One region of the Nonomuraea sp. NPDC005983 genome, then DNA from elsewhere that is predicted to be linked to it. Evidence: riboswitches for the same ligand, from Rfam matches in the RefSeq annotation. Region 1 holds a riboswitch; each other region holds the start of a gene.

Region 1 (7,635 bases):
TTCGAGGGGAGCCTGTCCAGGCTCGGGCTCGACTACGTGGACCTGTACCTCATCCACTGGCCAGTGCCCGAACAGGACAAGTACGTCGAAGCCTGGCGGGCGCTGGAGAGGATCTACCGTGACGGCCGGGCCAAGGCGATCGGCGTGTCCAACTTCGCCGTCGAGCACCTCACGCGGCTGCTGAACGAGACGGACATCTCTCCTTCTCTCAACCAGATCGAGCTGCATCCCTACTTCCAGCAGAAGCAGCTGCGCGACTTCCACGAGGCCAACGGCATCCTGACCGAGGCGTGGAGCCCCCTCGGGCAGGGCAGGGAGCTGCTGGACGACCCAGCGCTGGCCGTGCTGGCCGGCAAGCACGCCAAGACCCCCGCCCAGATCGTGCTCCGCTGGCACGTGCAGCTCGGCCACGTGGCGATCCCCAAGTCGGTCACACCGTCGCGGATCAAGGAGAACGTCCAGGTGTTCGACTTCACCCTGGACGTCGAGGACATGGCCGCCATCGGCGCGATGAACCGCGGTCTCCGGATCGGGCCGGATCCGGACACCTTCAACTTTCTGGGGTAGATCCTTTACGCTCTCTCCATGAGAGATCTCGCCTGGGGTATCGCCGCCACCGGTGGCATCGCGCAGACCGTGGGCGCGGTCATCGCGGCGGAGCCGGGGATGCGTGTGGCGGCCGTCGGCTCGCGTGACCTCGGCAGGGCGGCGGCGCTGGCGTCCACGCTGGGCGCCGAGTCGGCCTACGGGTCGTACGCGGAGCTGTGCGCCGATCCGGCCGTCGACGCCGTGTACGTGGCCACGCCGCACGCCCAGCACCTGGAGGTGGCCGAGGCCGCGATCGCGGCGGGCAAGGCGGTGCTGTGCGAGAAGCCGCTCGCGGCCTCCGTCGCCGACGCCGAGCGGATGGTGCGGCTGGCCCGGGAGGCCGGGGTCTTCCTGATGGAAGCGATGTGGATGCGGTTCAACCCGCTCATCCAGCGGATCGCCGGCGACCCCCGGTTCGGCGAGATCCGGTCGGTGCAGGCGTCGTTCGGGTTCGCCTTGCCCTATGACCGGGCGCACCGGCTGTGGGCGCCAGAGCTGGGCGGGGGTGCGCTGCTCGACCTGGGGATCTACCCGTTCGGGCTGGCCCAGCTGCTGCTGGGGATGCCGTCGGAGCTGCAGGTGACGGGGTCGCTGGCGCCCTCGGGCGTCGACGCGGAGGTCGGCGGGGTGCTGCTGTACCCGGGCGGCAGGCGGGCGCTGGTGGAGGCGTCGCTCCTGGGGTCGTACCCGAACGAGGCCTACGTCGTGGGCACCGGGATGCGGGCGCAGATCGACGCGCCGTTCTGGGCGCCGCGCCGGGTGGTGCTGTCGGGGCCGTCGATGGAGGACGAGGTCCACGTCCTGGAGCCGGGCGAGAGCGGCTACGTCGGAGAGCTGCGCGAGGTGCGGGCGGCGCTGGCCGAGGGACGCACTGAGAGCCAAGTCATAACCCTTGACGATTCCCTTGCCATGATGGGGCTTCTGACGGACGCTAGGCGGCAACTCTCCTAGCTGGGCATTTATGCACTTGTAATCCGCTTGCCCGATGTATTACCTTCTAAGTCATTCGAGGCGTAACGTCCGGTTTGTCCGGTTCGTCGCCTGTCCATCGCAAGACACATCACAGGACTACCTGTGACCGCTGAATCCGCCTCGCGCGGAACCGGGGACCCACGTTCCTTGGGGTGAATCGGCACGTCAGTGCCGTAGGACAGCTTCCATGTCCGAACCCGTCAGCTAACCCGGTAAGCGGCATGGAAGCAAGGAGTATCCCCGAACGATGGCCATGCACCGACTTGCTCGTGCCCCGAAGTTCAGCTACGCCCGCGCCGCCCTCGGCGCGACCGTCATCGCCGCCGCGATCGCCGCACCCACGGCAGCCAACGCCCAGACCACCCCCTCCGCCGCGCTGACCCACCCGCAGCACTCGCAGGTGCGCCCGGCCGACCACGAGCGGAGCGCCAAGGTCAAGGTCACGGCCGCGCAGGTGATCGCCCTCGCCAAGGCGCAGATCGGCACCTCCGAGAACGCCCTGGGCGGCGGCACCAAGTTCCAGAAGTGGTACGCCGACTCGGCCCGCGCCGCCGAGACCATCCAGCGCGACGGCGGCACCAGGGCCGACTACATCAACGCCGCCTGGTGCTCGATGTTCGTCTCCTGGATCGGCGACAAGACCGGCCTCAGCGGCTCCATCGGCTCCGACGCCTACACCGTCGAGCACGCCAAGTGGTTCAAGCACAACGACCACTGGGGCACCGCGCCCAAGCCCGGCGCCGTCGTCTTCTTCGCCTGGAGCGGCAGCAAGAGCCTGGACGACATCAACCACGTCGGCTTCGTCGTCAAGGACAACGGCGACGGCACGATCTCGACCGTCGAGGGCAACACCGGCAACGGCGTCGTCGAGCAGCGGGTCCGTCCCACGTCTCAGGTCGTCGGCTACGGCTACCCCGACTACGCGGGCTGAGCCCCCCTCTCCCCCGCCATCCCCCAACTCCCCCTCCCCCTCTCCCTCACCATCCCCCTGCCTGCGAAGCGCGCGCCCGCTCCCCTCGGGTGCGCGCTTCGCAGGCTTTCGCGGTTGCCCGGGTCGAGAGGTCTCGGAAAGACTTCGACTCCGCTGTCGATTCGCGCCGCGCGCGTTCGACGCTGCCATGAGGCCGGACGCTCGACCGAAGGAGACGCGTAGTGAAGTTCATGATCGTGGGCAAGGCGAACGAGCAGACCGAGGCCGGGGCGCTGCCCAGCAGGGAGTTCGTCGACAAGATGATCGAGTACAACGAGGCCCTGGCCAAGGCCGGGGTCCTGCTGGCCGCCGAGGGCCTCTACCCGAGCTCGCACGGCGCGCAGATCTCCTACAGCGACGGCAAGGCCACCGTGATCGACGGCCCGTTCGCCGAGGCCAAGGAGCTCATCGCGGGCATCTGGCTGATCCAGGTGAAGTCCCGCGAGGAGGCCCTGGAGTGGGCGCTGCGCCTGCCCGTCCCGCCCGGCAGCAACGGTGTCGGGCTGGACGTCTGGCAGGTGTTCGACCCGTCCGACCTGCCGGAGGAGTCCATGACCCCCGAGACCGCCCAGCGGGAGGCGGACCTGCGCGAACTCCTGAGAGACAGGCGCGAGTTCTGACCTGCGGCCGTTGCGGCGCTCGGCCGCGGGCTGCTCTGATAGGCGGGTGACGGGTTCTGACACGCACCGCGCCATCGAGGCGGTCTGGCGGATCGAGGCCGCCCGGCTGATAGCCGGGCTGGCCCGGATGATGCGCGACGTCGGGGTCGCTGAGGAACTCGCCCAGGACGCGCTGGTCGCGGCGCTGGAGCAGTGGCCCGCGTCGGGCGTGCCGCGCAATCCCGGCGCGTGGCTGATGACCGTCGCCAAGCGCCGGGCCGTCGACATGGTGCGGCGGAACGAGCGGTTCGAGCGCAAACTCGTCGAGCTGGGGCGGGAACTGGAGGACGAGCAGCCGCCGTCCGACCCCGACGAGATCGAGGACGACCTGCTGCGGCTGGTGTTCACGGCCTGCCATCCGGTGCTGTCGACCGAGGCCCGGGTGGCGATGACGCTCCGGGTGCTCGGGGGGCTGACCACCGACGAGATCGCCCGGGCGTTCCTCGTCGCCGAGCCGACGGTGGCCCAGCGGATCGTCCGGGCCAAGCGGACCCTGGCCGACAAGCAGATCCCGTTCGAGGTGCCGCAGGGAGACGAACTGGCGGGGCGGCTGTCGTCCGTCCTGGAGGTCATCTACCTGATCTTCAACGAGGGGTACTCGGCCACGGCGGGCGACGACTGGATGCGTCCCGGCCTGTGCGAGGACGCCCTGCGGCTGGGGCGGGTGCTGGCCGGGCTGATGCCCAAGGAGCCCGAGGTGCACGGGCTCGTCGCGCTGATGGAGATCCAGGCCTCGCGGGCCGGCGCGCGTGTCGGCCCGTCCGGCGAGCCGATCCTGCTGCTGGAGCAGAACCGGGCGCGCTGGGACAGGCTCCTCATCGGCCGCGGCCTGGCCGCGCTGGATCGGGCCGAAGAGCTCGGCGGCGCGCTCGGCCCGTACGCCCTGCAGGCCGCCATCGCCGCCTGCCACGCCAGGGCCCTCACCCCTGAGGAGACCGACTGGGCACGCCTCGCCGCGCTCTACGAGGCGCTGGCCAGGCTCTCCCGGTCGCCCGTCGTCGAGCTGAACCGGGCGGTCGCCCTCTCGATGGCGTACGGCCCGGCGGTGGGGCTCGAACTGGCGGACCAGCTCGTCTCCGAGCCCGCGCTCAAGGGGTACCACCTGCTGCCGAGCGTCCGCGGCGACCTGCTGGCCAAGCTGGGCAGGACGGCCGAGGCCCGCGAGGAGTTCGAGCGCGCGGCGGCGCTGACGCGCAACGAGCGCGAACGCGCGCTCCTCCTGGAGCGCGCCGCCGCCTGCTGAGCGCGCTCTCTGTCACCACGTGGCCTGCCCGGGAGGCGTCACGAAAGACACCTGTTGTGATGGGAGCGCTCCCATACAGCCGTCTGGGGCATCTGCGATGCGAAATCCGATTTCACCACGACGGTTCGTGCGGTTGGTAACGGTTACGTTGCGGTGGATTGACGAGGTCATGCGGCACGGGCACCCTTTGTGGGAGCGCTCCCAAATCATCCCATCGCGGCCGGCAGCACCGGGCCGCCCCGCACCTCCCACATCCACCCGAGAGGGGTTCCCCCATGATGATCAGCAAGCGGCGCGGCGGCCTGGCCGCGGCCTCCGCGCTGGCCGCGACGGCGCTGGCCGTCACCTCCTGCGGCTCCAGCGGAAGCCCTTCTGCCGGCGCGCCCGCCTCCTCCGCGGCGGCGCAACCGGTCACGATCAGGGTGCAGACCTTCGGCGGCGGCACGAACTTCGGCTACAAGAACGCGATCGCCAAGTGGAACGCCGAGCACAAGGACGTCCAGATCAAGGAAGAGCACCTCACCGACCAGTTCGAGCAGCAGTACTGGCCGCAGATGATCCAGTGGCTGCAGGCGGGCAACGGCGCGGGCGACGTGGTCGGCATCGACGAGGGCGGCATGGGCCTGGCCAAGGCGCACCCCGAGTGGTGGGCCGATCTGAAAGAGTTCGGCCTGGACTCCCGCAAGGCCGACTTCCCCGCCTGGAAGTGGGAGAACGGCGTCACCCCCGACGGCAAGGTGTTCGGCCTGGGCACCGACATCGGCGGCATGAGCCTGTGCTACCGCACGGACCTGTTCAAGAAGGCCGGCCTGCCCACGGAACGGGACAAGGTCAGCGCCCTGTGGGCCAGCTGGGACGACTTCGTCAAGGTCGGCCAGCAGTTCCAGGCCAAGGTGAAGGACACCAAGTTCACCGACGGCACCAACACCCTCTATCAGGTCGTCCTGTACCAGGAGGCGGCCAAGAACGGCAACGTCTCCTACTTCGACAAGGACAACAACCTCATCGTCGACAAGAACCCGGCGGTGAAGACGGCCTTCGACTTCGCCACGAAGATGAGCCGGCTCGGCCTGACCGCCAAGCTGCGCAACTTCACCGACGAGTGGGCGGCGGGCACCCAGAAGGGCGCGTTCGCCACGGTCGGCTGCCCGTCCTGGATGCTCGGCGTGGTCAAGGGCAACGCCGGCGACGGCGGCAAGGGCGAGTGGGACGTGGCCGCGGTGCCCGGCGGCGGCGGCAACTGGGGCGGCTCCTGGCTCGCGGTGCCCAAGCAGAGCAAGCACCCGAAGGAGGCCGCGGCGGTCGCCGACTACCTGACCCAGGCGCAGACCGAGGCGAGCATCTTCACCGACTTCGGCAACATGCCGAGCAACACCAAGGCGCAGCAGGACTCCGCCGTGCAGAGCGCCAAGAACGAGTTCTTCAACGACGCGCCCATCGGTGAGATCTTCGCCAAGTCGGCGGCGAGCCTCCAGCCCGTCTTCCTCGGCGTCAAGCACGCCCAGGTCAAGAACGCCATCGAGTCGGTGATCCAGGGCATGGACGACGGCTCCGTCGCCTACGACAAGGCCTGGCAGCAACTGGTGGACGACGCGGTCAAGGCCGCGGGCTGATCTCCGCGTCCGGCCCGCCACGGGGGCGGGCCGGGCCCACTGCCGGCGAAAGGTCTGTTATGAGCCTCGACACCCTTCCGCGGACGCAGCGGCGCGATCGCCGCCTCCGTCCCGGCCGTCCCTGGCGATCCACCCTGGACGTCAAGGCGATGCCGTACGCCCTGGTATCGCCGTATTTCCTGCTGTTCGCCGCCTTCGGGCTGTTCCCGCTGGCCTTCACACTCTGGTACTCGCTCTACGACTACGACCTGGCCGGCACCGTCGAGTGGGCCGGCCTGGGCAACTACGCCAAGCTGCTGACCGACGAGGACTTCTGGAACGCCGTGGCCAACACGGTCGGCATCTTCCTGCTGGCCACCATCCCGCAGCTGCTGCTGGCCCTGCTGCTGGCCAACGCGCTCAACAAGCGGTTCAAGCTGCGCCTGGCGATCCGGATGAGCGTGCTGTTGCCGCTGGTCACCTCGGTGGTCGCGGTAGCGGTGGTGTTCACCCAGCTCTACGCCCGCGACTGGGGGCTGGTCAACTGGGTCCTCGGCTGGTTCGGCGTCGACCATGTCAACTGGCGGGCCGAGCGGTTCCCGTCCTGGATCGCCATCGCCACGATGGTCGACTGGCGCTGGACCGGCTACAACGCGATCATCTTCCTGGCCGGGATGCAGACGATCCCGCGCGACCTGTACGAGGCGGCGGCGATCGACGGCGCGTCGCGGCGGCGGCAGTTCTGGCAGATCACCCTGCCGCTGCTGCGCCCGACCATGGTCTTCGTCGTGCTCAACTCCACGATCGGCGGGCTCACGCTGTTCTCCGAGCCGACGACCTTCTACAACGGCAACGTCGACGGCGGGTCGCAGGGCCAGTTCCAGACGGTCGCGATGTTCATCGTCAAGCAGGGCTTCCGGGAGTTCGACTACGGCTACGCCGCGGCGGCCGCCTGGCTGCTGTTCCTGCTCATCCTCATCGGCGCGCTGATCAACTTCCTGCTCGTGCGCAGGATCGGGGGCACGACATGACCCAATGGTCACCGACCCTCATCACCAGGGTCATGCTGGGAGTGGCCGTCCTGCTGTCGGCCTTCCCCCTCTACTGGATGCTCGTCATCGCCTCGCGCACCAACGCCGACGCGGTGGCGGTGCCGCCGCCGTTCCTGCCCGGCGGGAACCTGGGCGAGAACATCCTCGGCGTCCTGCGCAACGAGGACGCGCACTTCCTGCTCGGCCTGACCAACTCCGTCATCGTGGCGACCGTCGTGACGGTCTCCGTGGTGGTCATCTCCACGCTCGCCGGGTTCTCCTTCGCCAGCCTGTCGTTCAGGGGCAGGAACGTGCTGCTGCTGGCCGTGCTGCTGACGATGGCGGTGCCGCTGCAGCAGATGGGCGTGGTGCCGCTCTACCGGCTGATGGTGACGCTGGGCTGGACGGGCACCCTCAAGGCGGTCATCCTGCCGTTCCTGCTCAACGGGTTCGGCGTGTTCCTGATGACCCAGTACACCCGGCAGGCCGTCCCGCACGAGCTGGTGGAGGCGGCCAGGGTCGACGGCGCCGCCACGCTGCGCATCTGGTGGAACGTGGTGCTGCCGGCGGTGCGCCCGGG
Region 2 (7,635 bases), on a different contig from region 1:
TCGAAGAGGTTGGGAGAGACGTCCGAGATGTTGGTCACGGCCAGCCGCTTCTGCATCGCGGCGAAGGTGACGGGGTCGCGGGTCAGGTCGAGGGCGTGCACGTCGGCTCGGGCCTCGATGTGCCGGCTGACGACGTTCTGGGCCGGGCCCGACAGCAGGGTGCCCAGGCCCATCAGGCCGATCAGGACGCCCACCGCCCGCGGGTCGGCGACCGAGACGACCCCGGTGCGCCGGCGTACGGCGCCGAACACCACGTACAGCAGGACCGCGCCGAACGCGGCGGCCAGCCCGCCGATCAGCGTGCCGGTCAGGACGTCGCCGCGTTTGGCGTGCCCGAGTTCGTGCGCCACCACCAGCTCCACCTGGGGCTGGGGAGCCTTGAGCAGCGTGTCGTAGACGACGATGCGGCGGGTGGCGCCGAAGCCCGACACGTAGGCGTTGAGCGCGGTCGTGCGCCGGGAGGCGTCGGCGACCAGCACGTCCTCGACCGGGACGTGGTCGCGCTCGGCCATGGCGAGCAGGTTCGTCCTCAGGGGGCCGGCGGGCATGGCGTGGAAGTCGTTGAACAGCGGCTCGAACACCACCGGGTAGACGAACGAGGCGGCCACCGTGAACAGGAACGCGCCGACGGCGGCCGGCAGCCACCACCGCCTGAACCTGCGGGCCAGCGCGATCAGCACCACCAGCATGATCGACAGCAGCACCACGTTGACGGCGAGGTTCTTCAACCTGTCGGCCGTCCAGCCGGCCCAGTCCTGCGTCGACAGGCCGAAGGCGCGCAGCCGCGTCTCGAACCACATGCCGAGCGGCCACCGCAGGGCCTCCTTGATCGCGGTCAGCACCAGCACGCCCTCGATCACCCGCAGCCACCAGGGGCCGCGCAGCCAGCCGAGCACCCTGGCCCCGAACGGGGTGACGACGAGCAGGCCCGCGAAGACGACGGCGAGCGCCAGCGAAAGGTAGCCGGGGATGGCGGTGGCGGCGTCGAAGGCGTCGGCCCTGGCGATCTGCGCGGCGGTGAAGTCTCGCACGGGGTCGGGCGGGACGTCCGGCGCCCCGGGCGGCAGCACCTGCCAGGGTGTGCTGAACGCCGCCACCGCCAGGATGGCGGCCCCGAGCAGCATCAACGCGCCCCCGGCCTGCCGCCGTGCCCGCCGGTCCAGCCACTCCTCCGTCTCCGGCTCCCCCGGCCCCCCGCCGCTCCCTCTGCCGCTGCTCTCTCTGCCGCCGGACTCGGTGCCGTCCGGGGGATCCGGGACAGGGTCGGCTGGCGCGCCCGGTTCGGAGGCGGCTGAAGCGGCCTGCCGACCTTGGGCGGCGGGTCTGGGCGGGCCCGCGTCGGGCATGTCGTTCATGTCCTGACGATCGTCCATCTGCGTCCCCTTACGCCAGCTCGTCCCGCACGTAGTCGCGCCACCGTGCCGTCAGTGTCTCGACCGAGAGGCCGAGCGCCGCCAGAGCCGCGTCGACGCCGCGGCTCTGGGCATCACGGTAGAGCCTCACCAGGGTCCTCTCGCCGAACCGTCCGGCCAGGAAGCGACACGCCAGCCACGCCTCCTGGTACGCGCGCGCCAGCCGTCCGGGCTCACGCGACGCGAACGCGGCGGGCCCGGGGAGCTCGCGCGGCAGCCGCCCGGCCCGGACCTCGGCGGCCAGCTCGGCCGCGGCCACCGGGACGGCGAGGCCCGCGTCGCGGTAGCCCACGTAGTCGGCGAAGCCCTCGTACAGCCAGATGGGCAGGTGGTCGGTGCCTGCGGCGACGTGTGTCAGCTCGTGGGTGAGGACGACGTCCCGGCCGATGGGGGTGAGCCGGGCGAACGCGGTGGGCATCACGATCACCCGGCCGTCGTCGGCGACGGCGGCCAGCCCGTCGAGCCCGGCCACCCCTGTCAGCCCCGCCAGCCGGGCGCCGTCGGCGATGGAGTCGGGGACGAGCACGAGCGGGCGCACCTGGCCGCCCAGGACGGCGGAGACCCGCTCCCCCGCCGCGTCGGACCTGCGTGCCAGGTCGCGGAGCAGCCTCACATCGGCGCGATGCCCCACGACGAGCGATCGGGCGCCGCGTACGGTCCGGGCTCCGTCAGACCAGAGATCGCGGAGCCCGTCATGCGCGAGCGGCAGGCCGCCGTCGCGCGGCGGCGCGCTGGCCGAGGCCGCCGCGAGGAGCGCCAGCCCCGCCAGCGCGGCTCGACGGCTCACCTGCACGGACACCATGCCAGATGGTAGCGGCCCGGCCCATCGGAGACGGCCGGGAGACCGAAGGTCACAGATCCGGGAACGCAGGCCCCGCCGGTCACCAAGGCCGTGCGGCCGTGGCCGCGAAACCGGGCACCGCTCGCCAGGCCCCGGGCCGCCACGTGGAACGCGGCCCGCCGGGTGACGGCACCCGAAAGCCCCGCCCCTGGCAGGGGCGGGGCGTTTCGTGATCGGTCACAGGCCGGGACGTACCGCGCCGACGAACGACGCCTTGCGCCAGCCGCCGAGCTTGTCGATACGCACCGATTCGCCGGTCCTCGGCGAGTGGATCATCTTGCCATGGCCGACGTACATGCCGACGTGTCCGAGCCCGCGGAAGAACATCAGGTCGCCCGGCTTGAGACTCCTCCAGGAGACCTTCTTCTTGATGCGCGCGAACTGGCTGTTCGTCACACGCGGGATCTTCACTCCGGCCTTCTTCCAGGCGTACTGGACGAGTCCGGAGCAGTCGAACGAGCCAGGCCCGGTGCCGCCGTACCGGTAGGGGTCACCGACCTGCTCCTTGGCCACGGCGACGGCCTTGCGGGCCTTCGCCATCTGCCGAGAGACCGTGGCCGTCTTCGCGGACCCGACGGTCTTCGCCGCCGCGGTCGTGGAAGTGCCGGCCCGTTCGCTCGTCGTCGCCGCCTGCGCCGCCGGGGCATGGAGGATCAGCCCTCCAGCCGCCACGGACATCGTGAGCGCAACGCCACTCACGGCAAAACGGGACAGACGGGGGTTATGCGGGTGGGTAGACAGGATTTCTCCTTGGATCTTCCACGAACGCCTACCGGGTTAGCTGACGGATTCGGGCCTGGAAGTCGCCCTACGACGCGTTACGCGCCGATTCACCCCTGATCCCGGGGGAACGGGATCGCTGGGTCCCCGGCTCCGTGCCTCCTGGCTGCACGGATTCGGCAGGCCTCACCGCCGGGTGTCGTGCTCGGTGGGGGTGGCGGCGGGCCAGCGGATGACTATCTCGTCCACATCGGGGGGACCGATGTCGGTTCGCGGCGCCATGGCTTGGCACCGCGACGCCAGAAGCTACGCCGAAAGTTCACGGGCTGGCAAAGCCCGAGTCAGCCTGTAAAGATCAGATAAAGGTGTCAGTAAGGGGATTAATCGCTGCTGGAAGCCGGGTTGTCGTTATTCAAATGTGACCCTTCTCACAGTTGACGACACGGGTTCGAGTCAGGTCCCATCTGTAACTCTTGTCACATCCGTCACGTGGCGCGGGTCACCCGTCCCGCCGTACCGGCGGCCCGCCGTCCGGTGCGCCACGAGGACCTGCCACCAGCGCTCGGCCGTCTGGACCATGTCGTCGCCGAGGTAGCCGAGGAACCGGCCCATGTCCTCCAGCCGGGCTCCCGCGGGTGTGGCGGCGCCGAGGACCTCGGCCCCCTTCCGGGCGGCGTCGGCCAGCATGACGTTCCTCCGGGCGCTCGCCAGAAAGGCCCGGTACCAGACGTCGTCGTCGATGACGTACCGCTCGCGCCGCCGACGGGGGTCGCGTTCGCGCCTGATCAGCGCCTGCTCCTCGAGGTAGCCGACGGCCATGGAGATCGACGCCGGGCTGACCCGCAGCCGCTGGACCAGTTCGGCGGCGGTGAGGCCGCCGGAGTCGGTGGTGTACAGGCAGGTGAGCACCCTGGCCGTCATCCGCGGGACCCCGTTCTGGACCAGCAGCGCCGTGAGCCCCTCCTCGAGCTCGCGCACCGCTTCCGGGTCGCGCCCGTATCCGCCGGTGGCGGCCTGCGGTGGCGGCGACGGGGCCGACCTGCGCCGGCGGGCGCGCCCCTCGGTCGCCTGGTGCGCCCGGTCGGCCCGGTAGCCGCCAGGGCCGCCGTTGCGCGCCACCTCCCGGCTGATCGTGGACGTCGGCCGCCCGAGGCGCCTGGCGATCTCGGCGTACCCGAGCCCTTCGGCGAGGCCTGCGGCGACGCTCTGGCGATCCTCGTAGGTCAGCCTGCCTCCCGGCATCCGCGCTCGCCTCCCGTTGCTCTTCCGCTCGACACACCGGGCGCCAGTATTGCGTTCGCATGCACTCCATTGCAACAGAGGACGGCTGGACGTTGCATTCACTCCCAAATCCATTGCAATTCTCTACCTCATTCAGCTGGTTAAACAGGGAAATCGTCAGATCAGCGATTGACAAATGCATTGAATGCAACGTAGCTTTTGCTGACAGTTGAACGCGTACTATCTCGATGCCGAAGCTCGCTCGTCCAGAAGGAGCAGAGATGACCGAATCCCTCCCCGTCCTGGCGGGGCTGCCCGTGACGCGTCCCGCGGGCCGCCCGTTCGATCCCCCCGAGGAGCTGGCGCGGCTGCGTGAGCAGCGGCCGCTGAGCCGGATGACCTACCCCGACGGGCACGTGGGCTGGCTGGTGACCAGCCATACCCTGGCCCGCGCCGTGACGGCCGACACCCGCTTCAGCTCAAGGCATGACCTCATGCGCTCCCCGGTGCCCGGAGCGGCCTCCGCGGGGCAGTTCCCGCCGGCTCCGCCCGGGATGTTCATCGGGATGGACCCGCCCGAGCACACTCGCTACCGGAGCCTGCTCACCGGCACGTTCACCGTCCGCCGGATGCGCCGGCTCACCTCGCGCGTCGAGCAGATCACCGCCGAGCACCTGGACGCCATGGAACGGCACGGGCCGCCAGTGGACCTGGTGGAGGCGTACGCGCAGCCCATCCCCGCACTGATGATCTGCGAGCTGCTCGGCGTCCCCTACGCCGACCACGAGATGTTCCAGCGTCACACGGCGGCCCTGAACGACCACGACGCCGCACCGGAGGAGCAGTACGCCGCCATCACCGCCCTGCAGGGGTACCTGCGCCGGCTGGTGTCGGCCAAGCGCGCCCAGCCCACCGACGACCTGCTCAGCGACCTGACCACGAGCGACCTCACCGACGAGGAGCTCACCAACATCGGCGCCCTGCTGCTGGGCGCCGGCCTCGACACCACCGCCAACATGCTCGCGCTGGGCACCTTCGCCCTGCTGAGCCACCCGGGCCAGCTCGCCGCCCTGCGCGCCGATCCCGGCCGCACCGACCAGGCCGTCGAGGAGCTGCTGCGCTACCTGAGCATCCCCCACACCGGCGTGCGGACGGCGGTGGACGACGTCGAGCTGGACGGCCACCTGATCAGGGCCGGTGAGACCGTCACCATCTCCATCCAGGCCGCCAACCGCGACCCAGCCAGGTTCGCCGACCCCGACACCCTCGATCTGCGCCGGCAGGCCACCGGGCACGTGTCCTTCGGCCACGGCGTCCACCAGTGCCTCGGCCAGCAACTGGCCCGCGTCCAGATGCGGGTCGCCTTCCCCGCCCTGGTCACCCGGTTCCCGACGCTGCGCCTGGCCGTCCCGCCCGAGGACGTGCCGCTGCGCACCACCTCGGACATCTACGGCGTGCATCGGCTCCCGGTCACCTGGGACGCGGCCTGACCCTCGAACGGGCCGGCTACGGACGGATCGCGCCCACCAGGCTGCGGCCCGTCAGCGGAGAGATCTTGACCACGTCACCGGTCTGGGGGGCGTGGACCATCTTGCCGTTGCCCGCGTAGATGCCGACGTGGCCGAGGCCGTTGCTGAAGATCAGGTCGCCGGGCTGGAGGTCGTTCACGGAGACCTTGCGGGCGGCGCCCCAGGCCCACTGCTGCCAGGTGGTGCGCGGGAGGGAGACGCCCGCGGCCCGCCACGCCGCCTGGGTGAGGCCGGAGCAGTCCCAGCCGCCGGGCCCGGTGGCGCCGAAGACGTACGGCTTGCCGATCTGGGCGTAGGCGAAGCGGAGGACTGCGGCGGCGTTGCCCGAGGCGGGGCCCGTGTACTTCAGACCGGTGCTGTTCGGGTCGCCGGTCCGGTAGGCGCCGAGCTTCTTGAGCAGCTTCTTCTGCTGCTTGATGAGGGCGAGGATCTCGCTGCGTTCCTTCTCGACCGCGTCGCGCTTGTCGTCGGCGGCCGACAGAGCGGTCTGCGCGTTGTCGCGGTCGACCTTGAGGCTGCGGTTCTCCCTGTCGAAGGCCACCAGTGTCTCGGCGCGGGCCTGCGTGATCCGCCCGGCCAGCACCAGCCCGTTGAGCATGCCCGACGGGTTGTCGGCTCCCAGCATGGAGGGCCAGGACATCATGTCGCTGCCCAGCTGGTAGTTGTCGATCGCCATCGAGACCACCTGCGCGCGCAGGTCCGCCACGGTCGCCAGCTTGCGCTTGTAGCTGTCGTTCAGCTTGCCGTAGAGCTTCTTGGCGTCCTTGTACTTCTCGTTCGCCGTGTTGTACCGGTCGACGACCTTGTCGGCCTGGTCGTTCAGCTTGTCGAGCTTCGCCTGGGCTTGCCGCAGGGTCGGTCTCGGCTCAGCCAGCGCCTCACCCGTTGGTGAAAGCATCAGCCCGGCCACTAGACCCGCGGCCATCGGCACCCGGCCAAACCTCACAGCGTCGCCTCCCAGAGATCAGATCTGGGGCGAAATAGTACAGAAGTGGCCGGTAAGGTCTCACCCGTTCTGCAGATTTGTAATCTAGGCCCTACCGAGGCGGCGCAGCAGCAGACCTGACGGAACCGGTCTGGCTCCCATGCGCCGCACCGACTCCGCCACCTCCCGGTCCGACGACACGACGGCGATGGCCCGGCCCAGCGGCTCGGCGCGTACGAGCTGGCGGATGAGGTCGTCGGCGATCTCGTCGGGCGCGCTGAACAGCACCCGCACGCCGCGCGGCGCCACCACCTGGACGGGCGCGTTCAGCTCGGCGCCGTCGAAGACCACGGTCAGCTCGACCCTGGTCTGCGCGACGAGCCCGCCCAGGCCGGTCATCAGCCGGTTGCGCTGGTCGGCGAGCGTGAGCGTGCCGTAACCGGTCTTGGTCACGTTGTAGCCGTCGATGATCAGGTGGACCTGTGGCAGCGCGAGGAGCTGGTCGAGGAGCTGCGGATCGTCGTCCGCCAGGGCGCGGGCGGGCACCCCGCGCACGCCCGGCGTGCCCGGAGCCACCGCGGCGACCGAGTCGGCGGGCCTGCTGATCGTGGTGGGCAGCGCCAGTTCCCTGCGCAGCCCGGCCGAGGCGTCCTGCAACGCGTCGAGCAGGACCCTGACGCGGGCGTCCTCGATGCTCCTGCCCTCGCGGGCGGCCCTGCGCGAGGCTTCGAGCTGCTTCTCGGCGTCGGCCAGCCGCTCGCGCAGGCGGCGCAGCTCCGACTCCCCCGCGCTGCCCGCCGCCGAAGCCGCGGACCTCGCCTCCTCGGCGGCGTGCTCCATCTCCTCGGCACGGCGCACCGCGCCCTTGGCGCGCTCTCGGGCGTCGTGCAGCTTGCGGCGCAGGTCGGAGTTCTCGGCACGGGCGACCCTGAGCTGCTCGCGCAGCCGGTCGGCCTCCTCCTTGGCGGAGCTCTTCTGCGCGGCGAG
Region 3 (7,635 bases), on a different contig from region 1:
CGATGATCAGCGAAGGCCAGCGGCTGGCCGACATCGACACCGCGCACACCAACATCTTCGGCGAGATGCTCGACCTGGAGGCGGGCGAGCTGCTGCACCCGTCCATCGACCCGATGGAGACGGCCGAGGACGTCGTCGCCCGCTACCACCGCCTGTGGAACGAGATCACCCAGGACGAGGTCATCGAAGAGGTCGACTGGCACAAGGTGGAGCAGCGGATCCGCAGGCTGAACCTGCTCGGCTTCGACGTGGCCGAGATGATGGTGCGGCGCAAGGTCGGCACCGGCCGGCTGATCGTCCGGCCGAAGGTGGTCGACGCGGGCCACCACCAGCGGCGGCTGCTCAGGCTGACCGGCCTGGACGTGGAGGAGAACCAGGCGCGGCGGCTGCTGAACGACCTCGACGGCTTCCGGGTCGCCAAGGGGCTGCGCCACGAGGACGAGGCGATCGTGGCGCACCGCTGGCTGGCCGAGGCGTTCCAGCCGACGGTGGCGACGATCCCGGTGGAGCTGCGCGGCAAGCTGGAGCCCGCGCAGCTGTTCCACGAGATCCTGGACCACCGCTGGTTCCTGTCGGAGGCGGCCGGGGCCGACGTGGGGCTGGCCACGGCGGCGAAGTCGTACGTCGACAACGTGTTGGTGTTCAAGCCCGACGAGCGGGCGCTGCTGCCCGACGAGCCCGGCGCGCCCGAGCAGGACCTCCTGTGACCCTCAGTAGGCGACCGTGATGCGCTTGCGCGGGTGCGCGCCGTTCTCCACCTCGTCGGCGATGGCCACCGCGAAGTCCTCGGCGCTGATGTAGCTGCGCCCCCGGGCGTCGGTGAGGAGCTGGTCGCCGCCGATGCGGTAGACGCCGGTGCGCTCGCCGGGGCCGATCTCGGCGGCCGGGCTGACGTAGGTCCAGTCGACGTCGTCGACCTCGCGGTAGAGCTTGAGGACCTCCCGCGCGGCGAGCGACTCCTTCTTGTACATCTCAGGGAAGTCGGGCGTGTCGACCAGGTCGAGGCCGGGCGCCACCTGCAGGCTGCCCGCGCCGCCCACGACGATCAGGCGCCTGACCCCGGCCTTGCGCACGCCGTCGATGAGGGCGCGGTTGGCGGCGAGGAAGGGCGGCGCCGGCTCCGTGCCGTCGCGGGGCGGGGCGATCGCGGAGATCACCACGTCGTAGCCCCTGGCCAGGGTGGCGGTGTCGGCCACGTCGCCCTTGTCGGGGCCCGACCTGCTGAGGGCGGTCACGTCGTTGCCACGGTTGCGCAGCTCGGTCACGATGCGCTGGCCGACCATGCCGGTCGCGCCGAACAGAAGGATCTTCATGCGTCCAAGAGTATCCATCGGATACTGGTTACTTCACCGTGCTATAAGTACCTAATGCATACTGGTGACGTCTTTGATCCGAATTGCCCAGCACGGCTGGTCCTGGACCGCATCGGCGACAAATGGTCGGTGCTGGTGCTGCTCGCCCTCATCGACGGGCCGACGCGCTTCACCGTGCTGCGCGGCCGGATGGGCGGGGTCACGCCCAAGGTACTGACGCAGACGCTGCGCGCCATGGAGCAGGACGGGCTGCTGACCCGCGAGGTCTTCGCCGAGGTGCCGCCGCGGGTCGAGTACGAGCTCACCGCTCTCGGCCGCTCACTGCACGAGCCGGTCTCGGTGGTGGCCAGATGGGCCGAGGAGAACGTGAGCGAAATTCTCCGTTGTCGCGAGAAGTCCGCGTAAACCGCGACTTTTCTCCACCACGGTGGTGCATCTCTCCACCGAGGCGGATAAAGCTTCAACTTCGTACCAGCCCCGCCGAAGACGCCCGATTCGATCATGCCGGTTGTCCCTACGCTGTCCCAGTCCCCAAGACGGCGAGGAGGCCCCGTGCTCGGACTCGACAGCTGCCTGGCCGAGGTCATGGCCATTCCAGGGGCGCTGGACGCCATGCTGGTGGACCAGACGAGCGGCATGGCCGTGGCCAGCAGCAACCCTCCCGGCGTGGACGCGGAAGGCTCCGCCGCCGCCCTGACGGAGGCGCTGCGCGCGACCACCGACGGCCTGACCCGCTCCTGCCCCGGCGAGGCGGTCCGCGTCGACGACATGCTCGTCACCACGGACCGGGGCCACCACCTGCTCAGGCTGCTGGACACGGCCTTCGAGGGGCCGCTGGTCGTCTACGTCCGGCTGGACCTGGAGCGGTCGAACCTGGCCCTGGCCCGCTACCGCCTGCGGGCCATCTCCAGCCAGTTGCTGGCGTGAGCCATGGCCCAGCTCGACACCCTCCTGGCCGGCCTGGCCCGCGAGCGCTCCACGGGCGCGCTGCGGGTGGGCAGAAGCGGCACGATCTTCCTCTCCGACGGGCGCGTGACGTACATGGAGTGCGCCCAGACGCCGGGCGTCGAGCGCCTGCTCTCGGCCAGGGGCCGCGTCCCGGAGGCGGAGCTGCGCAGGCTCCAGGCCGACGGCGGCTGCGCGCGCCTGCTGGAGGAGGGCCCCGTCACGCAGGGCGAGCTGCAGTACTGCGTGCTCGGCGCGGTCCTGGACGCGGCGTTCTTCCTGCTGCCGGTCAGCGGGACCCGGCCCAAGTTCCGCCCCGGCGAGCAGCACTGGCTGGGCGGCCAGTGGTACTTCGACGTCACCGGCCTGGTGCGGGAGTGCGCCAGGCGCCGCGCCCAGCTCGCGCAGATCTGGCCGTCCGCCGACCTGGACGCCGCCCCGATACGCCCGTCGCCGGGGCTGCCGGGACAGGGCGTGACGCTCAGCCGGGTGCAGTGGGAGATCATCGTCCAGGCCGACCGGGTGGCGACCCCGCTCGACCTGGCCAAGCGGCTCGGCAGGTCCGGCTACTCCGTCCTGCTGGCCGTGCGCAAGCTGGCCGCGGCGGGCCTGCTCGTCCAGGACGCGCCCGCCCTGCCGCGAAGGGCGCGGCGCGAGCGCATACCGCCGCCCGCGCCCAGAACCGGTGCCGGCGCCGTCGGCCCCGCGGTCACGGCGGACCCGACGGACCTGGCGCTGCTGATGCGCCTGAAGAAGGCGCTGGAGGAGCTGTCGTGAGGTTTCCCTCACGCAGGAGGAGGCCATCGGTGGAGCTGCGCGACGAGGTACTGAAGGAAATGGCGCTCCTGCGCGAGCGCGCCGCGGACGTCAGCGGCAGCGTCGCCTGCACCGTCGACGGGCTGCCCATCGCCTGTGACCTGCCCAGCAGCGGCCCCGGAATCGGCACGGGAAACGGCACGGGGGACGGCGGGGCGCAGACGGCCGCGCTGTCGGCGGCGCTCCTGGCGATGAGCAAACGCATGATCGCGGGTACGGGCAGGGGCGCCTTGGAGGAGACGCTCATCTCCGGCACCGCCGGCTACGCGGCCTGCTACGCGGCGGGCCCCACCATCGTCCTCACAGTCCTGGCGGGCCCCGGCGCCAATCTCGGCCTGCTCCGGCTGGAGGGGCGCAGGACGGCGGCCGGTCTGGCCGCCATCGCAGCACGCGAACGGAGGAAGACATGACGAGCATGGATATCTCGCTCAAGGAGATGATGACGATCGACGGCTCGATCGGAGCGGCGATCGTCGACCACGGCAGCGGCATGGCGCTGGGCGCGCTCGGCGGCTCCAAGGACCTGGACCTCCAGGTGGCCGCCGCGGGCAACACCGAGGTGGTCAAGGCCAAGCTGCGCACGATGGACTCGCTGGGGCTCAAGGACACCATCGAGGACATCCTGATCACGCTCGGCTCCCAGTACCACATCATCCGCCCGATCAGCGGGCGCGGCGGCAAGGGCCTGTTCCTCTACCTGGCTCTCGACCGCGCCCGCGCCAACCTGGCCCTGGCCCGCCACCAGCTTCGCGCCATCGAGGAGAAGCTGGAGGTCTAAAAGGCTCGACGGCTTGCGCCCGGAGCGGGAGGGCGCAAGCCGTCGTCAGGTGTGTCCGCGATCCCCTGATCCGCGGGCCACTTGAGGGTGGGGTCCCGATGAGCCCGCGGTCCCCGTGGCCGCGGGCTCCCGAGGGTCAGCGTCGGATGAGCCTGCGGATCCGGTCGCGGCCCATCATCAGGCCGCCACCGACCAGGGCCAGGCCACCGGCCACGACCGCGCCGGTCATGCCGCTCGACGCGCCCGAGGCGGGCTCGCTCTCGGCAGAGGCCTGCGGGTGCCTGTCGGCCACGTCGGACACCTTGGCCACGTCGGCCGCGTCGGACACGTCGGCCGCGTCGGCCACCGTGCCGCCGGCCTCGGTCTTGGGCTCGGCAACCGCGGGCGCGACCGGGACGGGCGCGTTCTTGTCGACCGTGTCCTTCTTGACGAGGATGGTCGGCGGCTTGGCCGGGTGACTGTCCACGCGGGACCAGGCGCCACTCGAGTACGCCACCGGGTAGTTCTTCTTGCCGGGGCCGGAACCCCACTTGGTGATGACGTACTTGATCTTGATGTGGCCCTCGCCACCGACGCCGTCCACGCCCAGCGTGCTGCTGTTGAACGTGCCGCCGGTCAGGTAGGCGAACGTCTTGGCGTCCAGGTCGAGCATGACACCGCTGTTGGAGGGGACGCCGGGGCCGCGGTCGCCGACGAAGAACGGCGCCTTCTTGTCCTTGTAGATGACGTAGCCCTCGGTCATCAGCGGCCAGCTCGGGCTGGCGACGAGACCCTTCTGCATGGGCTTGCCGCTGGCGGGCAGGCCGGTGTCTCCGGCGCGGCCGGAGGAGTCGTCCCAGAAGTAGGACGCGGTGGTGCCGCCCCTGAGCAGGGGCTGCTTGTCGTAGGGGGTGTCGGCGTGTGCGGGGGATCCGGCGCCGATGGCCACCGCACCGAACGCGGCGGCGGCGATTGCGGCAAACGAGCGCATGCCAAGACGTACAGACATGAAGTCAAAGAGTCCTTTGTGTGGGTACGGGGAAGCGGCGCTCCCAAGGACGTAGCCGGGCGGGTATGCCGAAACGGTCGCTACGCGGAGCGCTGGAAGTTCAGGGGAAGGGGGGCCGCTCTCAGTCGGCGGCCGGTGACACTACGCGGGCTGGGGGTACGACGCGGTGAACCATCACGTTGGTTGTCCTCTCCATCTCGCCTACCGGGTTAGCTGACGGGTTCGGGCGTGGAGATGCCCTACCGACGCACTTGTCGGATTCACCCCAAAGAGATGGGTCCCCGGCTCCCGCAGGGCTGCGGGATTCGACGCCAGCCAGCTGCCTCTTCCTTGTGAAGGGCCAGGTCACTGGCTGATAACACCAGGACTGTACCCAACAAATCGGACAAGGGCAAAGGTAACACCATAAAACGGGCGAAGATCTACCTTCTAGGACATAGCAGGCAAAAGAAAAGGAGGGCACGGCCCATGCCGTACCCTCCGGAACAGTCCGGTCTCAGCCGCCGCTCTTCCGCCTGAACGAACGCTTGCTCGAAGCCGGCCCGTGGGCCCCGTGAATCTTGGAAGGGTCGGCGCCCCTGCCACCCGCGCCCGAGCCGGCCTGCTGGCTGCGCTTACGCTCCAGCGCCTCGCGGAACTTGCGCTTCAACTCGTCCTCGGGGGTTTCGTTGACTTCCGGCTCCGATGTTTCCGCCATGAGGACCTCCTGGTGTTTGGGACACACACAGCTTCGCACGGCGCGGCTCACGCCGCGAAACCGGCCTCCACCCGCTCTTCACGGACGACGGGCCGCAGCCGCTTGCCCGGCATGGCCACCAACGCGGCCAGCGCCACCAGCGCCCCCGCCACCCCCAGCGACGGGATGACCACCGAGGCGGCCGAGGCGTGCGCGGCGGCCAGCCCGTGCAGCGGCGCCTCGGTCGAGATGACCGAGGTGTAGGCGGTGCCGGCCAGCGCCAGCGCGACCGAGCCGCCGATCTGGCGGAAGAACGTCAGGTTGGCCGAGGCCGTGCCGAGGTACCGGGGCGGCACCGACTGCTGCGCGGCCACCGTCAGCCCCGACAGCATCGGCCCCATACCGAGACCGATGAGCACCATCCACCCCGCCAGCAGCCAGCCGGGCGTGTCGAGGGTCAGGTTCAGGCAAAGCAGCGTGCCCGCCACCATCAGGAACGGCGCGGCCACGAGCCAGGGCTTGTAGACGCGGGTCCTGGTCATCAGCGCCCCCATGACGATGCTGCCGACCACCATCGCCAGGGTCAGCGGGTAGATCCGCAGCCCCGACTGGGTCGCGCTGAGCCCGAGCGCCTCCTGGAAGTACCTGGGCAGGAAGACGACCCCGGCGAACATGCAGAACGCGGTGCAGAACGAGGTCACGTTGACCAGCGTGTAGGTGCGGTTGCCGAACAGGTTCATCGGCATGATCGGCGCCACCGCCCGCCGCTCGACCACCACGAACACCACCAGCAGCAGCGCCGCCAGCGCGATCGGCGCCACCACGGCCGCGCTCGTCCACGTGTTGCCGTCCAGCCCCTTCTCGGTCAGGCCGACGAGTAGCGCGCCGATCGCCACGCTGAAGACGGCGATCCCCAGGTAGTCGGGGCGCTCGCCGCCCGTTCCCCGGAGGTACGGCAGGCGCAGCACCACGATCGCGATCAGCACCAGCCCGAGCGGCACGTTCACGTAGAACGACCACCGCCAGCTCGCGTGGTCGGTGAACAGCCCGCCGAGGTACGGCCCCGCGAGATAGCTGAGCGCCATCACCCCGCCGAGGGCGCCCTGCACCCGCGCCCCCCTCTCTGGCGGGAACAGCTCCATCACCAGCGCGAGCGACAGCGGCATCAACGCGCCCGCGCCGAGCCCCTGCAGCGCGCGGAAGGCGATGAGCTGGGGCATGTCCTGGGCGAGACCGCACAGGGCGGAGCCCGCGACGAAGACGGCCAGCCCGACGAGCAGCAGCGGCTTCCTGCCGTACTGGTCCGACAGCCTGCCGTACAGCGGGACGGTGATCGTCGAGGTCAGCAGGTACGCGGTCACGACCCAGGTGTAGAGGGCGGTGCCGCCCAACTCGGTCACGATGCGCGGCAGGGCGGTGCCGACGATCGTCTGGTCGAGCATCGCCAGGAACATGCCGCCGATCACGGCTACCAGCAACAGGGTTCTCGATCTCGTGTCATTATTCACAGGTGAAGCTTGATATGTAAGCTCTTACATGTCAAGCCATGGGTATGCTGAGCACATGTCCCTACGGATCGCGCTGCTCGGGCTCCTCGAAGCGAAAGGCCCGGCCAGCGGCTACGACCTGGCCAAGTCCTTCGAGCATTCGGTCAACCACGTCTGGCAGGCCGGGCACACGCAGATCTACCCGGAGCTGGTCAAGATGGCGGCTGACGGGCTCGTCGCGGTGGAGTCCGAAGGGGCGCGCGGCCGGAAGATCTACGCGATCACCGCCGACGGGGCCCGGCAACTGCGCGACTGGCTGGTCGAGCACCAGCCGAGCGGCACGATCCGCAGCGAGACCGCGCTCCAGGCGTTCCTGCTCCCCCTGCTCGACGGGGACGACGCCGTGCAGGTGGTCGAGCGCCTCAGGGCGTTCTTCGCGTCCCGGCTGGCGGACCTGGAGTGCAAGCCGCACGAGGGTCCGGGGTTCGGCAGGTACGCGCTCAAGCTCGGCCTCGCGCAGAGCCGCGCCAGCCTCGCCTGGGCCGACGAAACCCTCGCCGACCTCAAAACCCGCTCGACCCCGTAACCCCCGCGGCACCCCTCCCCACGGAACACCGGCTTCCCGGCGCACC
Region 4 (7,635 bases), on a different contig from region 1:
GAGATGAACCCGGTGAACGGCAGGTTGATCGTGCCGCCCTCGCGCAGCAGGTAGAGCAGCAGCCCGAGCCAGCCCATCAGCCCCGCCAGCGTGACCACGAACGACGGCATCCGCAGCTTGGTGAACATCAGCCCGTGGACCAGGCCGATCCCGGCGCCGACCGCGAGCGCGAGCCCGATGGCCAGCAGGGGGTTCCAGCCCTGCTTGACGTGCACGATGGTCATCACGGTCGCGCACAGGCCGCTGACCGAGCCCGCCGACAGGTCGATCTCGCCGAGCAGCAGCACCATGATGATGCCGAGCGAGATCGTCCCGGTCGCGGCCATCTGCAGGGCCAGGTTGGTGAGGTTCTCCGGCGCGAGGAAGCGCTCGTTGAGCAGGCTGAACACGATCGCGATGGCGACCAGCCCGCCGACGACGGGCCACGCGCCGACGTCGCCCTGTCGCAGCCGCTCGACCGTGGCTTTCGGGGTGTACGGCTTGCGTACCAAGGTGTCGGTCATGCCCCTGCTCCCGTGATGGCGGCCACGATGTCCTCCTGCGAGGCTTCGGCCGTGCTGAAGTCGCCCGCGTTGCGTCCCAGGCGCAGCACCACCACGCGGTCGCTGACCGCTCGCACGTCGGCCAGGTTGTGCGAGATGACGAGCACCGCGAGGCCGCGCTCGCGCAGCCGCCCGATGAGGGCGAGCACCTGGGCGGTCTGCTCGACGCCGAGGGCGGCGGTCGGCTCGTCGAGGATGACCAGCCGCGGCTCGCCGATCAGCGCCCTGGCGATCGCCACCGACTGGCGCTGACCGCCCGACAGCATGGCCACGGGCACCCTGATGTCCCTGATGCGGACGTCGAGCTGGTCGAGCAGTTCGCGGGTGGCGCGTTCCATGGTGATGTGCCGCAGCAGCGACCAGCGGCGCCGCTCGGTGCCGAGGAACAGGTTGGCCACCACGTCGAGGTTCTCGCAGAGCGCGAGGTCCTGGTAGACGGTCGAGACGCCGAGCGCCTGGGCGTCGTGCGGGTTGGTGATCCTGACGCGCCGGCCGTCGAGCGTGATCGTGCCCTCGTCCGGGACGACGACCCCGGAGACGGTCTTGACCAGGGTGGACTTGCCGGCGCCGTTGTCGCCCATGAGGGCCGTGACCTCGCCTGCGCGCAGGTCCAGGCTCGCGCCGTCGAGGGCCTGGACCGCGCCGTACCGCTTGGAGATGCCTGTCGCCGAGAGCATTTACTGGATGCCCGCCTTCGCGCAGGCGGCCTTGACCTCGCCGGTGCAGATCTGGTCGGCCGTGTAGAAGCCGTCCTTCACGATGGTGTCCTTGACCTTGTCGGCGGTGACGGCGATGGGGTCGAGGAGGAAGGCGGGGATGTCGGCCGTGCCGTTGTTGACCTCGCTGGTGGCGGCCGGCTGCTCGCCCTTGACCAGGGAGACGGCCAGCTCGGCGGACTTCTCCGCCTCAGCCCTGATGTCCAGATATATGGTCATGTACTGCTCGCCGGTGAGGATGCGCTGGACGGCCGCCAGCTCGGCGTCCTGACCGGTGATGGGCGGCAGCTGCTTGTAGCCCGCGCGCTTCATGGCCGCGATCGCGCCGCCCGCCATGCCGTCGTTGGCCGAGAGCACGCCGACGATGTTGTCCTTGCCGATAGCGGTGATCGCCTGCTCCATCTGCTGCTGGGCCTTGTCGGGGCTCCAGTCGGGGGTGTCGAACTCCCTGCCGACCTTGACCTTGCCGTCCAGGACGTTCTTGGCGCCCTTCTTGTAGTCGGCCGAGCTGGGGTCGGTGGGGGAGCCGTGGATCATCACGATCTGGCCCTTGGCCGTGGTGCCCCTGGCGTTCATCGCCTCGAGCAGGGCCTGACCTTGCATCTCGCCCACCCTGACGTTGTTGAACGAGACGTAGTAGGCGTAGTCGATGCCGGAGATCAGCCGGTCGTAGGCGACCACCGGGATCTTCTTCTGCCTGGCCTGGTTGACCAGCGGGGCCACCGCGTTCGCGTCGACGGCGTCGAGCACCAGCACGTTCGCGCCCTGGGTCAGCGCGGCCTCGACCTGTTGCTGCTGCTTGGCGGCGTCCTGCTCGGCGTTGCTGTAGAGGATCTTGCAGTCGGCGCAGAGCGCCTTGACCTTCGCTTCGAACAGCGGGCGGTCGAAGGCCTCGTAGCGCGTGGTCTTCGACTCGGGCAGGAAGAGCGCGATGGTCTTGCCGCCCTGCTGGTCCTGGGGTTTCTGGTTCGCTGTCGTCGTGGTGTTCCCGCAGGCGGCGGCCAGCAGGACCGCTGCGGCGGGGAGGAGTCGCCAGGCTCGGTGCATCGCACATCGTCCCTTTCGAGTGTGCCGGCCCCCGGTGCTGGTAAGAAAGGTAGTTTACTACCAGCGTGTTGGCTAGAGTTTGCCTGGAGGAGGACGTCACATGCGAGGTGAGCTGGGTAATCCGCGGCTGCTGCGGGTGCTGAACGAGCGCCGTCTGCTCGACCACCTCCACGAGCACGGCCCCGCGTCGCGGGCCGACCTGGCCAAGATCACCGGGCTGTCCAAGCCCACGGTCTCGGCCGCGCTCGCCGGGCTGGAAGAGGACGGCCTGGTGCACCTGGTCGGCGAGGTGTCGGGCAGGCCGGGGCCGGTGACCTCGCTCTACGACATGAACGCGGCGTCCGCGCACGTGGCGGGCGTCGACATCGGCCGCGACTGGATCAGGGTGGCGGTGGCGGACCTGCGCGGCACGTTCGCCGGCCGCACCGACGGCCGCAACACCGCGCGCAGTTCGGCGGAGCTGGCCGTGCTGGTGGGCGACCTGGCCAGGGCTGCTGCCGGGAAGGCCGAGCTCGACTGGTCCTCGATCACCTGCGCGGTCGTCGGCTCGCCCGGCGTGTACGACCCGGCGCTCGGACGCCTGGAGTTCGCCCCCAACCTGCCGGGCCCCGACCTGGCCGAACGGCTGCGCTCGGCGCTGGAGGTCGATCTCGTCATCGAGAACGACATCAACCTGGCGGCCGTGGGCGAGCACGCCTACGGCGAGGGGCAGGGCAAGGCGAACTTCGCGCTGGTCTCCATCGGCACCGGGGTCGGCATGGGGATCGTGGTCAACGGCGAGCTGTACGTCGGGGCGCGGGGCGCCGCCGGTGAGGTGTCGTACGTCCCAGCGGCCGAAGACCCGATCCCGTCCGACGACGCGCTGGCGCACGGCGCCACCGAGGCCGTGGCCGCCGCGCCCGGCGTGGTGCGGGCGGCCAGCGCGGCCGGGCTCGACCTCGCCACGGCCAAGGAGGTGTTCTCCGCCGCCGCGACCGGTGATCCGGTGGCCCGCTCGGTCGTGGAGGCCGAGGGGCGGCGGATCGGCGGCCTGCTGGTGGCGGTGGCGGCGGTGCTCGACCCTGAGGTGATCGTGCTGAGCGGCGGCGTCGGGCGCAACCTCGACCTGCTCGGGGCCGCGATCGAGAGCCGCGTGGCCGAGCTGGGGCCGCTGCGGCCGGTGGTGGTGGCGAGCGCGCTGGGCGACAGCGGCGTCCTGCTCGGCGCTGTCGCCCACGCGCGCGCCCGCGCTTGGGACCTCATCTTCGACGCTCGCAGGGGATGAGGCCGCTACGGGTCAGAACGTCGCCGTGGGCATGGCAGGGGCCGGCGTTGCGCGCTGCTTGCTGATCTCCTTCCAGAGCTTGACGCCCTTGGGGTCGGGACGGACGGCGCCGACGAAGGAGTCCTTGCGCCAGTCCGACAGCTGCTCCTCCTTCACGACGTCGCCCGTGTGCGGGGCGTGGACCATGTATCCGGGGCGGGAGATCATGCCCACGTGGCCGAGGCCGTGGAAGAAGACCAGGTCACCGGGTTTGAGGTGGTCCCAGCTGATCTTCTTGGAGAAGGCGTTGTACTGCTCGGCGGCGGTGCGCGGCAGCTCGATCCCCGCCTTCTCGTACGCCCGGAGCGTGAGCCCGGAGCAGTCGTAGCCGCTGTCGCTCGTCCCTCCCCAGACGTAGGGGATGCCGCGCTTCTTCATGGCGAAGTTGAGGGCGACCTTCCAGGCCGGGTTGGGGGTCTTCTTGAGCTGGAGCTGCTTGACCTGAGGGCCGGTGAGGGTAGAGGTGGGAGAGGAACTGGGGATGCTGTCGGGGGTGTCGGTGTCGGCGTTGGCAGGGGAGGCGAGGGCCATTCCGGCGGCTGTTGCTCCCAGGACGACGAGGACGGCGATGCGAGACAGGGGAGTGTCCTTCCATCTGGCCGACCGGGTTAGCTGACGGGCTCGGGCCTGGAAGTAGCCCTACGGCGATGCCGACTCGCCCCAGGTGAAGTGGGTCCCCGGCTCCACGCAGCCGTTGCGTGGATTAGGCCTGACGGACTCTAACGAAACGGTCAAAAGGTCGCAAATAGCCTAAATTGGACTGTCCGGACAGTGAGATGGTGTGTTCGTCAGCCGAGACGAGCCGGTAAGGTACCGTCCATGGAGTCGCGTAACATCCGCCTGGCGGTCATCCCCGGCGACGGCATCGGCGCCGAAGTCGTGGCAGAGGGGCTGAAGGTCCTCGAAGCGGTCGGCGTCAAGCTGGAGCCCACCCACTACGACCTGGGTGCCGCCCGCTACCACCGAACCGGCGAGACGCTCCCCGACTCCGTGCTCGAAGAGCTGCGCGGCTACGACGCGATCCTGCTCGGCGCCGTCGGCGACCCCAGCGTCCCGCCGGGCATCCTGGAGCGCGACCTGCTGCTCCGCCTGCGCTTCGCGTTCGACCACTACGTGAACCTGCGCCCGGTCAAGCTCTTCCCCGGCGTCGAGACCCCGCTGGCCGACACGCCGACCGAGAACATCGACATGATCGTGGTCCGCGAGGGCACCGAGGGTCTGTACGCGGGCACCGGCGGCGTCATGCGCCGCGGCACCCCGTACGAGATCGCCACCCAGGAGTCGCTCAACACCGCCTACGGCGTGGAGCGCGTGGTGCGGTACGCCTTCGAGAAGGCCAAGTCGCGCCCCCGCAAGAAGCTCAGCCTCATCCACAAGACGAACGTGCTGACCTTCGCCGGCGACCTGTGGCAGCGCACCGTCAACCGGGTGGCGGAGGAGTACCCCGAGGTCAGCACCGACTACTACCACATCGACGCGGCCTCGATGTTCTTCGTCAGCCAGCCCGAGCGCTTCGACGTCGTCGTCACCGACAACCTCTTCGGCGACATCATCACCGACCTCGGCGCGGCCATCGCCGGCGGCATCGGCCTGGCCGCCAGCGGCAACATCAACCCCGAGCGCACCGCGCCCAGCATGTTCGAGCCGGTGCACGGCAGCGCCCCCGACATCGCCGGCCAGGGCAAGGCCGACCCGACCGCGACCATCCTGTCGGCCGCCATGCTCCTCGACCACCTCGGCCTGCACGCCGAGGCGGCCAAGGTCGAGCAGGCCGTCGCCGACGACATCCTGGAGCGCCTGACCGGGTGGGCGGGCCGCACCACGCACGAGATCGGCGACGACATCACCGCGCGAGTATCGAGCTAGGGCCGCCTAGCTCCGCAAGCGCCTGGCGGTCCGGTGACGGACTGCCGGGCGCTTTTTGGTGTCCGCACGGTCAAAACACCCCACCTACCCCTTGCCATCCCAAATAGCGAGACAATAGGAAGTACGGACTGCCCCGCGCAGTGCTGTCGAGATCGCAGAGAGAAGGACCTTCGCCATGACCATTGCTCAGAAGCTCAGCTTCGACGTGCAGCTATCCGACCACGCGCGCACCGTGGCCGAGCGGGAGCAGGCACTGGTGAGTCCCGGATTCGGACAGGTCTTCACCGATCACATGGTCACCATCGACTACACCGAGGGCGAGGGGTGGCACGACGCGCGGCTCCAGCCGTACGGGCCGCTCTCGCTCGACCCCGCCACCGCGGTCTTCCACTACGCGCAGGAGCTGTTCGAGGGGCTCAAGGCGTACCGGCAGGGCAACGGCTCGATCGTGACGTTCCGCCCGTACGCCAACGCGGCCCGCTTCAACCAGTCGGCCGTCCGGATGGCCATGCCGGAGCTGCCGGAGGAGACGTTCGTCGAGTCGCTGGAAGTGCTCGTCCAGACCGACCGCGACTGGGTGCCCACCGCCGAGGGGCACAGCCTGTACCTGCGGCCGTTCATCATCGCGACCCAGGTCGGGCTGGGGGTCAACTACCCCTCGCGGAAATACAGGTACATGGTGATCGCCTCACCGGCGGCCTCGTACTTCGCCGGCGGTGTGAAGCCCGTCTCGGTGTGGCTGTCGACCGAGTACACCCGCGCCGCGCCCGGCGGCACCGGCTTCGCCAAGTGCGGCGGCAACTACGCGGCGGCCTTCGTCGCGCAGCGGCAGGCCGTCGAGCAGGGCTGCGACCAGGTGGTCTGGCTCGACGCGCACGAGCACAAGTACGTCGAGGAGATGGGCGGGATGAACCTGTTCTTCGTCTTCGGCGACAAGCTCGTCACCCCCGCGCTGACCGGCACCCTGCTGCCGGGCATCACCCGCGACTCCATCCTGTCCATGGCCGCCGAACTCGGCCTGGAGGCCGAGGAGCGCCTCATCTCGACCGACGAGTGGCAGGCGGCGAGCGAGTCGGGCGAGCTGACCGAGGTGTTCGCGTGCGGCACGGCCGCGGTGGTGACCCCGGTCGGCTCGGTCAAGGGCGCCGACCGCGCCTGGACCATCGCCGACGGCGCCCCCGGCCCGGTGACCATGCGGATCCGCGAGGAGCTGGTCGGCGTCCAGTACGGCACCAGGGAGGACAAGCACGGCTGGGTCCACAAGATCAGCTGACCCGGGCCGCGCGGGTGGCGGCTAGTTCTTGCGGACGAGCGTGAGCCCGTCAGCGACAGGCAGCACGACGACCGTCACCCGCGGGTCCTCGGCCACCAGGTCGTTGAACTCGCGCATCACCACGGTGGCCGGTTCGTTGTCGGCCGGGTCGGCGACGCGGCCCTTCCAGAGGGTGTTGTCGACCATGAGCAGCCCTCCGGGCCGCAGCCGATCCACCAGCAGCTCGTAGTAGGCCGGGTAGTTGGGCTTGTCGGCGTCGAGGAAGGCCAGGTCGACGCGCTCGTGGAAGGCGGCGAGCGTGTCGCGCGCGGGGCCGATCGTGAGCGTGATCCGGTCGGCCACGCCCGCCGTCTCCCAGTAGCGGCGGGCGATCGACGTCCACTCCTCGCTCACGTCGAAGCAGTGCAGGGTGCCACCTGACAGCCCGCGGGCGATGCAGAGCGAGGAGTAGCCGGTGAACGTCCCGACCTCGACGGCGACGTCCGGCGCGACCAGCTGCGTGATCATGGTGAGCAGCCTGCCCTGATCCGCGGTGATCTGCATGCCGGCGCTGTCGCCGGTCGCCGCGACGGTCTCCTTCGCCAGGGCTTCGAGCAGCGGGTCAGGCTTGGTGGTGTGGTCGAGGATGTACTGGGCCACATTGGGGCCGAGCAGGTTTCCCTTCATCGGATCATTGTCGTCCGCGCGAGGGGGTGAAGCGAGCTCATCCCACGTCGCGCCGCTCGGCCCAGTCGACCTCCGACGGGAGCCGGTCGGGCCGCAGCCCACGCCAGGAGGGGTGGCGCAGCCGGTGGTCCTCGGTGATCTCCATGAACTGCACCTCGCCGACCAGGCGCGGCTCGACCCAGCGCGCGTCCCTCGCGAACTCGCGCGGCACGGGCACGGTGA

What was found. Region 1 has a riboswitch for cyclic di-AMP ahead of ABZ297_RS29960 (CHAP domain-containing protein). Riboswitches for the same ligand answer to the same signal wherever they lie in the genome.
Region 2: linked by a shared signal. The riboswitch ahead of ABZ297_RS32170 (C40 family peptidase) and the one ahead of ABZ297_RS29960 (CHAP domain-containing protein) in region 1 are both predicted to bind cyclic di-AMP.
Region 3: linked by a shared signal. The riboswitch ahead of ABZ297_RS31240 (hypothetical protein) and the one ahead of ABZ297_RS29960 (CHAP domain-containing protein) in region 1 are both predicted to bind cyclic di-AMP.
Region 4: linked by a shared signal. The riboswitch ahead of ABZ297_RS10530 (C40 family peptidase) and the one ahead of ABZ297_RS29960 (CHAP domain-containing protein) in region 1 are both predicted to bind cyclic di-AMP.

What each region holds. Positions count from the first base shown of each region.
Region 1 covers NZ_JBEXUP010000082.1:6,544-14,178, reverse strand. The annotation lists gene ABZ297_RS29970 (aldo/keto reductase) at 1-567, shown strand, start outside; gene ABZ297_RS29965 (Gfo/Idh/MocA family oxidoreductase) at 586-1,539, shown strand; cyclic di-AMP (ydaO/yuaA leader) riboswitch at 1,658-1,794, shown strand; gene ABZ297_RS29960 (CHAP domain-containing protein) at 1,808-2,491, shown strand; gene ABZ297_RS29955 (YciI family protein) at 2,722-3,150, shown strand; gene ABZ297_RS29950 (RNA polymerase sigma factor) at 3,197-4,432, shown strand; gene ABZ297_RS29945 (extracellular solute-binding protein) at 4,708-6,045, shown strand; gene ABZ297_RS29940 (sugar ABC transporter permease) at 6,105-7,055, shown strand; gene ABZ297_RS29935 (carbohydrate ABC transporter permease) at 7,052-7,635, shown strand, end outside.
Region 2 covers NZ_JBEXUP010000094.1:21,838-29,472, forward strand. The annotation lists gene ABZ297_RS32160 (M48 family metallopeptidase) at 1-1,373, opposite strand, end outside; gene ABZ297_RS32165 (hypothetical protein) at 1,384-2,199, opposite strand; gene ABZ297_RS32170 (C40 family peptidase) at 2,431-2,952, opposite strand; cyclic di-AMP (ydaO/yuaA leader) riboswitch at 3,005-3,165, opposite strand; gene ABZ297_RS32175 (helix-turn-helix domain-containing protein) at 3,427-4,215, opposite strand; gene ABZ297_RS32180 (cytochrome P450) at 4,476-5,684, shown strand; gene ABZ297_RS32185 (C40 family peptidase) at 5,701-6,669, opposite strand; gene ABZ297_RS32190 (NYN domain-containing protein) at 6,754-7,635, opposite strand, start outside.
Region 3 covers NZ_JBEXUP010000089.1:2,390-10,024, reverse strand. The annotation lists gene ABZ297_RS31275 (DUF4032 domain-containing protein) at 1-707, shown strand, start outside; gene ABZ297_RS31270 (NAD(P)-dependent oxidoreductase) at 711-1,313, opposite strand; gene ABZ297_RS31265 (helix-turn-helix domain-containing protein) at 1,368-1,718, shown strand; gene ABZ297_RS31260 (roadblock/LC7 domain-containing protein) at 1,866-2,240, shown strand; gene ABZ297_RS31255 (hypothetical protein) at 2,244-3,035, shown strand; gene ABZ297_RS31250 (roadblock/LC7 domain-containing protein) at 3,065-3,484, shown strand; gene ABZ297_RS31245 (hypothetical protein) at 3,481-3,852, shown strand; gene ABZ297_RS31240 (hypothetical protein) at 3,989-4,840, opposite strand; cyclic di-AMP (ydaO/yuaA leader) riboswitch at 5,024-5,161, opposite strand; gene ABZ297_RS31235 (DUF5302 domain-containing protein) at 5,337-5,537, opposite strand; gene ABZ297_RS31230 (MDR family MFS transporter) at 5,585-6,994, opposite strand; gene ABZ297_RS31225 (PadR family transcriptional regulator) at 7,080-7,589, shown strand.
Region 4 covers NZ_JBEXUP010000016.1:52,186-59,820, forward strand. The annotation lists gene ABZ297_RS10510 (sugar ABC transporter permease) at 1-503, opposite strand, end outside; gene ABZ297_RS10515 (ATP-binding cassette domain-containing protein) at 500-1,219, opposite strand; gene ABZ297_RS10520 (sugar ABC transporter substrate-binding protein) at 1,220-2,305, opposite strand; gene ABZ297_RS10525 (ROK family transcriptional regulator) at 2,406-3,569, shown strand; gene ABZ297_RS10530 (C40 family peptidase) at 3,582-4,139, opposite strand; cyclic di-AMP (ydaO/yuaA leader) riboswitch at 4,192-4,328, opposite strand; gene ABZ297_RS10535 (3-isopropylmalate dehydrogenase) at 4,428-5,474, shown strand; gene ABZ297_RS10540 (branched-chain amino acid aminotransferase) at 5,650-6,747, shown strand; gene ABZ297_RS10545 (class I SAM-dependent methyltransferase) at 6,769-7,413, opposite strand; gene ligD (non-homologous end-joining DNA ligase) at 7,451-7,635, opposite strand, start outside.